One region of the Methylorubrum extorquens genome, then DNA from elsewhere that is predicted to be linked to it. Evidence: predicted binding sites of a transcription regulator. Region 1 holds the regulator's gene; the other holds the start of a gene.

Region 1 (4,777 bases):
TGCTCGGCCTCGGCCGCGCGCTCGGCGAGACCATGGCGGTCACCTTCGTCATCGGCAACGCCAACCGCCTCTCCGCCTCGATCTTCGATCCGGGTTCGACCATCGCCTCGCGCATCGCCAACGAGTTCAACGAGGCCGACGGGCTCCAGCTCTCCTCGCTGATGGCGCTCGGCTGCCTGCTCTTCATCATCACCTTCTTCGTGCTGATCATCGCGCGCCTGCTGGTGCGGCGCACTAAGGTCGCCTGAACGAAACGTCCGCAACGCTGCCCGCCTACGGAAAACGACGCGCCATGGATGCCAGCACGCCCCTCGCAACGGCCGAACGCCCCCGGAGTGCGAGCCGCGTGCGCTCCGGCCGCCGGATCGCCGACCGCATCCTGATCCTGGCGAGCACGCTCGCGACGCTGCTCGGCATCGTCGTGCTCGGCTCGATCCTGCTGATGCTGATCGTCGAGGGCGTGAAGGGCTTCACCCCCGCCCTGCTCACGGAGCCGACGCCGGGGCCGGGTTCCGTGGGCGGCGGCATCGCCAACGCCATCCTCGGCAGCCTCGTGATGACGTTCATCGGCATCGTCATCGCAACGCCGATCGGGCTGATGGCCGGCACTTTCCTGGCGGAGTACGGCCGCACCTCGAAGGTCGCTGACATCATCCGCTTCCTCAACGACGTGCTGCTCTCCGCACCCTCGATCCTGATCGGCCTGTTCGTCTACACGCTGATGGTGCGGCCGATGGGGACCTATTCCGGCTGGGCCGGAGCGGTGGCGCTCGCCATCATCGCCACCCCCGTGATCGTGCGCACGACCGAGGACATGCTGCGCCTCGTGCCGAGCCAGATGCGCGAGGCCGGCGCCGCCCTCGGCGCGCCGCGTTCCCTCGTCATCCGCGCGATCACCTGGCGTGCGGCGAGTGCGGGTGTCGTCACCGGCATCATCCTGGCGCTCGCCCGCATCGCCGGCGAGACCGCGCCGCTGCTGTTCACGGCACTCAACAACAACAGCTGGTTCAACGCGAACCTGCTCGGCGGCGTGCCCAACCTGCCGGTCATGATCTACCAGTTCGCGCTGTCGCCCTATCCGAACTGGCAGAGCCTGGCCTGGGCGGGCGCCCTCCTCATCACCGTCACCATCCTGGCCCTGTCGGTGGTGGCCCGCCTTGTGATCAAGGACCAGCGGGCGCGCTGAGGCCGCCCCACGGACAGACCTCCCACCTGCGAGACAATCCGATGAGCGCCTCCCCCGCGATCCGCAGCCAGTTCGAAGGCCGAAGCCCGGCCGACGTCAAGGCGCCGGTGCGCATCGCCTGCAAGGACCTCAACTTCTACTATGGCAGCTTCCACGGCCTGAAGGACATCAACCTTGATTTCCGCGACCGGCAGGTGACGGCGCTGATTGGCCCCTCGGGCTGCGGAAAGTCCACGCTGCTGCGCACCTTCAACCGCATCTACAGCCTCTATCCGGAGCAGCGCGCGGAAGGTGAGATCCTGCTGGATGGCCAGAACGTTCTGGACCCGAAGATCGACCTGAACGAACTGCGCTCGCGAGTCGGCATGGTGTTTCAGAAGCCGACCCCCTTCCCGATGTCGATCTACGACAACGTCGCCTTCGGCCTGCGCCTCTACGAGAAGCTTCCTAAGGCCGAGCTCGACGTGCGCGTAGAGGAATCCCTGCGCAAGGCCGCGTTGTGGGACGAGGTCAAGGACAAGCTCAAGCAGTCCGGCACCGGCCTCTCCGGCGGTCAGCAGCAGCGCCTCTGCATCGCCCGCACCGTGGCGCAGCGCCCCGAGGTGATCCTGTTCGACGAGCCGACCTCGGCGCTCGACCCGATCTCCACCGGCCGCATCGAGGAGCTGATCGAGCAGTTGCGGACCGAGTTCACGATCGTCATCGTGACCCACAACATGCAGCAGGCCGCCCGCATCTCGCAGTTCACGGCGTTCATGTATCTCGGCGAGCTGATCGAGTTCGACGCGACCACGAAGATCTTCATGAACCCGGCCAAGCGGCAGACCCAGGACTACATCACCGGCCGCTTCGGCTGAGATCGACCGCGACTGCAAGGCAGTCGCGGCCCCCCTGCGCCCTCTTTGAGACGCGCCCTCTTCCGCCGGACCCGTGTCCATCGCAGTTTGAGTGCGCCCTCGTCCGACCGCCTGATCGGGAAATTCGCGACATGGCCGACCATATCGTCTCCTCCTACGACACCGACCTCGAGAACCTGCGCCGCTCGATCGCCGAGATGGGCGGCGTGGCCGAGAAGATGATGACGGATGCCACCGACGCGCTGGTGCGCCGGGATACCACCCTCGCCCAGGCGGTGATCGTCGCCGACAAGCGCCTCGACCTGCTGCAGCGGGAGATCGAGGAGCGCTCGGTTCTCCTCATCGCCCGGCGCCAGCCGCTGGCCATCGACCTGCGCGAGACGATCTCCGGTATCCGCGTCTCGGGCGACCTCGAGCGGATCGGCGATCTGGCCAAGAACATCGCCAAGCGCGTCGTGGCGATCAGCGATCAGGCCCAGCCGCAGAAGATCGTGCTCGGCGTCCAGCACATGAGCGACCTCGTGCAGGAGCAGCTCAAGGACGTGCTCGATGCCTATGCCAGCCGCGACGTGACCGCTGCCCACGAGGTTTGGGAGCGGGACAGCGCCATCGACGCGCTCTACAATTCGCTGTTCCGGGAACTCCTGACCTACATGATGGAGGATCCGCGCAACATCTCGTTCTGTACGCACCTATTGTTCTGCGCCAAGAACGTCGAGCGGATCGGCGATCACACCACCAACGTCGCCGAAACCATTGAATACCTCGTCACCGGTGAGACGCCGACGGCCGAGCGGCCCAAGAACGACGCTTCGAACTACGCGACGATTACGCCGGGCGCCTAAGGGTTAGGCGGAGCGGCGATCAAGAGACGCCTCCGGCTCCTCTCACGAGGGCCGGGCGTGACGGATGGAAAGACGGGCGATGACGAGTGCGCACATTCTGATCGTCGAGGACGAGGAATCCCTGACGACCCTGCTGCGCTACAATCTCGAAGCGGAGGGTTTCCAAGTCGATGTCGCGGTCCGCGGCGACGAGGCCGACCTTCGCCTGCATGAGACGACGCCCGACCTCGTCCTCCTCGACTGGATGGTGCCGGGCCTCTCGGGGATCGAGCTGTGCCGGCGGATCCGTGCCCGCCGCGAAACGGAGCGCCTGCCGGTCATCATGCTGACCGCCCGCGGCGAGGAGACCGACCGGGTGCGCGGCCTCTCGACCGGCGCCGACGACTACGTCGTCAAGCCGTTCTCCGTGCCGGAACTGCTCGCCCGCGTCCGTGCGCTCCTGCGCCGTGCCAAGCCCACCCACGTCTCCGACATGCTCGTGGCCGGCGACATCGAGCTCGACCGCGTCAGCCACCGCATCCGCCGGCAGGGCCGCGAGATCCATCTCGGTCCGACCGAGTTCAAGCTGCTCGAATACCTGATGCAGAGCCCGGGCCGGGTCTTCTCGCGGGAGCAGCTGCTCGACGGCGTGTGGGGCCACGATGTCTACATCGACGAGCGCACGGTCGATGTTCATGTCGGCCGCCTGCGCAAGGCGATCAACCGCCCGCGCCAGAGCGACCCGATCCGCACCGTGCGCGGCTCCGGATACTCGTTCGACGAGATGTTCGCCGGAGCGGAGTGATACGGCCTCCGGCCGGTCATTTCGCGGTTCCGCACCTCTCCGTCACCGCAAGGCGAAGCCGAGGCGATTCAGGGCACGACCCCTGCAGATCGTGCCCGGCCGGAGCCTTTAGCGGAAGCCGGCGACGCGGCGGTCGCGCTTACGCTCGGCGGCCGGCTGATAGGCGATCTGCGCGTGCTGGGTGCAGTAGGGCAGGCCCGTGATCGCGCGGCCGCCGCAGAAGCGGAAGTCCGGCGAGGTCGGGTCGCCCATCGGCCAGCGGCACATCGACTCGCGCAGGTCCATGATGGTGACCCGCTCGGAGACCGCCAGAGCCACCGGCTCCGGGGCGGGCTTTTTCGGCAGCGGAAAGTCCGGTGCCGGTCTGTGCGCGACGATCGCGGGCGGCTCCGGCAGCGTCGGCTCCTCGACCACCACGGCCTGCATCTCGACCTCGGCGGCCAGCTCGTCCCGGCGCCGACCCTGAGACGACGAACCCATCGGCTTGACGCGGCCGGAGAGTCCGAGGCGATGCACCTTGCCGATGACCGCGTTGCGCGAGACGCCGCCGATCTGGAGGGCGATCTGGCTGGCGCTCAAGCCGTCGTCCCATAGGCGACGAAGCAGCTCCACGCGCTCATCCGTCCAGCTCGGGACCGCTTCCGTCATTGTCCCCTCCACGTCGAAACATCCTTGAACGCAAAGACCGACCGACAGCGCGGCTCTGCTGCCACGCATGGCGACAGCAGGCATGGCCAGGGGCCGCAATCCGGCCCTGCACATGTCGGTTAACAGACGCCAAAGATGCCGTTGGCGACGCTGTGGAGACTACAGGACAGCTCGGCCGCGGAGCAAGGGTCCGTGCGTCTCGCGGTCCGGTTTCCCCCGGCAATCCGGCTCCCATGACGCCGGTCCGGATCGGTTCCGGCGGCGGGGCGAGCGAATCCTCCGCTAGTCGTTAACGCATTGCGTAAACTTGATCTTTTTCGAGCAAGCGGATCAAGCCATGTCCGATTGGCCGAGGGGGCGGGCGGTTGCGCGGACGGCCGGCATATTCGCGGTCGCGTCGGGAGCGCGATCGAAAAAGATTGTCCGGGCGGTCGGGATGACTATGTGACGGACGTCG
Region 2 (4,777 bases), 3.2 Mb from region 1:
GGGAACACGTCGAAGGCCAGCACCTTCATGCCGAGGGCTTCCGCCCGCTTGGCGATCGACTTGCCGAGCGCGCCGTAGCCGATGATGCCGAGCGTCGAGCCGGCGATGTCGTAGATCGGGTAATCGAAGTAGCAGAACTGCTTCGACTTGTTCCAATCCCCCCGGCGCACGGAATTCGCGTAGGGGACGATCGCCCGGCGCAGGGCGAACATCAGCCCGACCACGTGCTCGGGCACGGTGTTGAAGGCGTAGTTGCGGATGTTGACGACGGTGATGCCCTGCGCCTTGGCAGCAGCCTTGTCGACGACGTCCGTGCCCGTGGCGGCCACCGCGATCAGCTTCAGGTCGGGAAGCTGCTTCAGCGTGTCGGCGCGCATCGGCACCTTGTTGATGAGCGCGATCTCGGCGCCCTGAAGGCGCTCGACGATCTCCTCCGGCGTCCAGGTCGACTCGTATTCCTTGTACTCGTGCGGGAAGTTGAATTCGCGCACGGTCGCGTCGAGCGACTCGCGATCGAGGAAGACGACTTTCTTTGTCATTCTGGACCCCTTCCGGATCGACCGGCGGGCGTAACGCCGGCCCCGTTTCCTCACTGTCTCGAAGCGTCTCCCGCGCAAGGTCCGGCAAGCCGGATCGTCCGCGGGGCGCCCTTCTCTACTTGGCGGAAGCGGCGCCGTTGGAACCGGCGCCGCTCACCAAAATTCAGGCCTTGGCGAGGGGGTTCTCGCGCAGGTAGCTGGAGGCGGCGGCGACACCCGAACCGGGGGTCACGTTCACGCCGTTGTCGATGAGCGACATCTCGGCACCGGCGATCGCGCCGAGCAGCGAGAGTTCGTTCAGGTCACCGACGTGGCCGATGCGGAACACCTTGCCCGCGACCTGGGACAGGCCGGCGCCGAGGGCGAGGTTGTAGCGCACATAGGCGTGCTTGATGATCTTGGCCGCATCCACACCTTCGGGCGCCAGGATGGCAGTGACGGTGTCGGAGTTCCACTCCGGCGACTTGGCGCAGGTCTTCAAGCCCCAGGCCGCGACGGCTTGGCGGGTCGCCTCACCGAGCACGGCGTGGCGGTGGTAGACGTTCTCCAGGCCTTCCTCGAACAGGCAGGCGAGCGCCTCGCGCAGGCCGTAGAGGAGCGGCAGCGGCGGGGTGTAGGGGAAGTAGCCGGTCGGGTTCTGCTTCTTCTGGTCTTCCCAGTCGAAGTAGACGCGGGCGAGCCGGTCGTTGCGGCCGGACTGGCCCTCGGCAGCCTTGAGCGCCTTCTGGCTGACGCAGAGCACGCCGAGGCCGGCGGGTAGCATCAGGCCCTTCTGGGAGCCGGCGATGGCGCAATCGACCTTCCACTCGTCGGCCTTGAAGGGCAGCGAGCCGATGGACGACACGCCGTCCACGAACAGCAGGGCCGGGTGGCCGGCGGCGTCGATCGCCTTGCGCACGGCGCCGATGTTGGAGGTCACGCCGGTCGCGGTCTCGTTATGGACCACCATGACGGCCTTGATCTCATGGTTCTTGTCGGCGCGCAGGGCCTCCTCGATCTTCTCGGGCTTGGCGCCGGTGCCCCACTCCTCTTCCTGGACGATCACGTCCAGGCCGAGGCGCTGGGCCATGTCGATCCAGAGGTGGCTGAACTGACCGAAGCGGGCGGCCAGCACCTTGTCGCCGCGGGCGAGCGTGTTGCTCAGCGCCGATTCCCAGATGCCCGTGCCGGAGGCCGGGAACAGGAAGATCGTGCCTTCGGTCGAGCCGAACACCTTCTTGGTGTCCTCGAACAGCGGCTTCGTCAGCGACGGGAAATCGACCGAGCGGTGATCCTCGGACTGCACCGACATGGCGCGCATCACCCGGTCCGGGATGTTGGTCGGGCCGGGAACGAACAGGTGGTTGCGTCCCGGACGTCTCGTTGCCGCCATGAGAATTTCCTCCAATTAAGTCGTTCTGGGCAGAGCGGCCCTTCGCGGCCGCGATCCCGCCCGATCCTGATGGCGGGCGCAAGCCCGCCGCGAAACGTCGTTCAGTCCCGCCGCAAGGCCGCGCGCAAAGATGCCTTCCGCCGGCCGGGACCGTACCACTGCGATGTCGGATCGTTGACCGTCCCGGAGCGGCGAAGCGGCCGTCGTGCCGCCCGCGTCGCGGCGCGTGCAGCCGCGCCGGTCGCCTCCAAAGGACAGAACCCTCGATGCGTCAGCCCAGCGCCGCATTCAAGCGCGCTCCTGCTGCGTGTCCAGCGCTCCCATCCGTCGCGGCCATTCCCACACCTCTGCCGGGTGCTGCCGCGCATGCACGAGGCACGCACGGCGGATGACCTTGGCTGCCGTTATGCCTCCCCCGCCGGGGAATGGAAAACGGAAAAAACTGAACTGAAAAACAAAAAGATTTTCGTATGCGCCGGCCGCGGGCGGGGTCTGCGGCACGCCGTGGGCGGGCGCGATGCCCGAAACCGGGAAAGGCCGGCCGGAGCGCGGAAGCGGGGCAGGTTGATGCACCCCGCCGTCATCAAACTGAGATCGGAATGCGATTTGGCTCTCCCGCATCGCGATGCGGTTGTGAGGAGCCGGAGGCGCCCGTGTCCCAAGATCCGGAATCGACCATCCGCGTTCGGACGCTCTTCCTGTCCGATCTGCATCTCGGCACCAAGGGCTGCCAGGCGGCCCTGCTGCTCGACTTCCTGCGCGACGTCGATGCCGACACGATCTACCTCGTCGGCGACATCGTCGACGGTTGGCAGCTCCGCTCGGGCTGGTACTGGCCGCAGGCGCATAACGACGTGGTGCAGAAGCTGCTGCGCAAGGTGCGGAAAGGCGCCCATGTCGTCTACGTGCCGGGCAACCACGACGAGTTCCTGCGCGACTATATCGGCATGACCTTCGGCGGCATCGAGATCGCCGACAGCCGGGTCCACGTCGCGGCCGACGGCAAGCGCTACCTCGTCATCCACGGCGACCAGTTCGACATGGTGGTGCGCCACTCCAAGTGGCTCGCGCATCTGGGCGACTGGGCCTACACCTCGGCGCTCGCGGTCAACACCGTGGTCAACCGGGTGCGGCGTCGCCTCGGCCTCGCCTACTGGTCGCTCTCGGCCTGGGCGAAGCTCAAGGTGAAGAACGCAGTCAACTTCATCGGCCAGTTCGAGACCTTCCTCGCCACGGAAGCCCGGCGCCAGGGCGCGGACGGGGTGATCTGCGGCCACATCCACCACGCGGCCCACCGCGAGGTCGAGGGGCTGACCTACCTCAACACCGGCGATTGGGTGGAATCCTGCACCGGCATCGTCGAGCATTACGACGGCCGCATGGAGGTGCTGCACTACCCGACCCTGCTGCGCGAGCGCCGTGCGGCGGAGAGCTTCGAGCCCGAAATCCGACGCGCCGTCGCCTGACCTTTCCCCCACACACGAGACCCGCATGAGGCTGCTGCTCGCCACCGATGCGTGGCACCCGCAGGTCAACGGCGTGGTGCGCTCCGTGGAGCGCATGGCCGAGGCCGCCGCCGGCCTCGGCGTCGAGGCGCTGATGCTGACGCCGGCCGACTTCCCCTCCCTGCCGATGCCGGGCTACCGCGAGATCCGGCTCTCGCTGGTCACCCGCGGCCGGGTGCTGTCGCGCTGGAAGCGGCTCGCGCCGACCCATGTGCACATCGCCACCGAAGGGCCGATCGGCCACGCGGTGCGCGCCGCCTGCCTGTCACGGGGGCAGGCTTTCACCACGAGCTACCACACCCGCTTTCCCGAATACCTCGCCGCCCGCGCCCCCGTGCCGGAGGCCTGGAGCTATGCGTGGCTGCGCCGCTTCCACGCCGCGGCGAGCGGCACCATGGTCAGCACGCCCTCTCTCGAACGGGAACTGGCCGGGCGCGGCTTCACCCACCTGATGCGCTGGACCCGCGGCGTCGATACCGACCTTTTTCGCCCCCGCGATGAAGAGACAGAAGCCGGCCCGTTGCGCGATCTGCCGCGGCCGATCTTCCTCTCGGTCGGCCGGCTCGCGGTCGAGAAGAACCTCGCCGCCTTCCTCAGCCTCGACCTGCCGGGCTCAAAGGTCGTGGTCGGCGACGGGCCGGATCGGGCGCGGCTCGAGGCGCTGGCGCCGGACTCGCATTTCCTCGGTGCGCTCACCGGCGAGGCGCTGGCGCGGGTCTATGCCAGCGCCGACGCCTTCGTGTTTCCGAGCCTGACCGACACCTTCGGCATCGTCCTGCTAGAAGCGCTCGCCTCGGGCCTGCCGGTGGCGGCCTATCCCGTGACCGGGCCCCTTGACGTGATCGGTGGCACCGGCGCGGGCGCCCTCGACGCGGACTTGCGCACGGCAGCGCTCGCCGCGCTCGCGATCCCGCGAGAGCGCTGCCGGGCGGAGGCGATGCGCTACACCTGGGCCGAGAGCGCCCGCCAGTTCTACGACAACATAGCGACCGCCCACGCGCCCGGATCGGCTCGGCGTTCCGCCCGCCATCCGAGCGGCGCCCCGCTGCCGCGCCCCGGCTGAACGACGCCGACCTTCCGGCGGGACCGATCGGATGCCGCCGGATACTTTTTCAGTGTGGTCCCCCTTGTCCGCCGGGTTTTGACCCGCCCCGGGATGACCGGCGACCGCGAGAATGCGAGGGTCCGCGCCATGGCCCTTCGACCGAAATCCGTCAAAGCCCCGCGCCCTTTCGATCCGGCACTTGCCGCGACCTATCCGGCGGTGATCGGCTGCGACGAGGTCGGGCGCGGGGCCCTGTGCGGTCCGGTAATGGTGGCGGCCGTCTGGTTCGACCCCGTCGCCTTTCCGCCGGAGATCC

Evidence for each region. Region 1 encodes PhoB, which activates phosphate uptake and scavenging genes when phosphate is short. Its sites were predicted from a motif close to TGTCATNNANCTGTCAT; they were not measured.
Region 2: a site for PhoB is predicted at 2,490-2,506, ahead of J2W78_RS19720 (UDP-2,3-diacylglucosamine diphosphatase). Genes of this name have one in related genera too.

The regions. Positions count from the first base shown of each region.
Region 1 is NZ_JALJXF010000001.1:970,502-975,278, reverse strand. Features, by position in the region: gene pstC (phosphate ABC transporter permease subunit PstC) at 1-248, shown strand, start outside; gene pstA (phosphate ABC transporter permease PstA) at 293-1,186, shown strand; gene pstB (phosphate ABC transporter ATP-binding protein PstB) at 1,228-2,043, shown strand; gene phoU (phosphate signaling complex protein PhoU) at 2,175-2,888, shown strand; gene phoB (phosphate regulon transcriptional regulator PhoB) at 2,968-3,672, shown strand; gene J2W78_RS04650 (GcrA family cell cycle regulator) at 3,781-4,320, opposite strand.
Region 2 is NZ_JALJXF010000001.1:4,219,805-4,224,581, forward strand. Features, by position in the region: gene J2W78_RS19710 (D-2-hydroxyacid dehydrogenase) at 1-539, opposite strand, end outside; gene J2W78_RS19715 (aminotransferase class V-fold PLP-dependent enzyme) at 703-1,911, opposite strand; gene J2W78_RS19720 (UDP-2,3-diacylglucosamine diphosphatase) at 2,565-3,377, shown strand; gene J2W78_RS19725 (glycosyltransferase family 4 protein) at 3,403-4,479, shown strand; gene J2W78_RS19730 (ribonuclease HII) at 4,609-4,777, shown strand, end outside.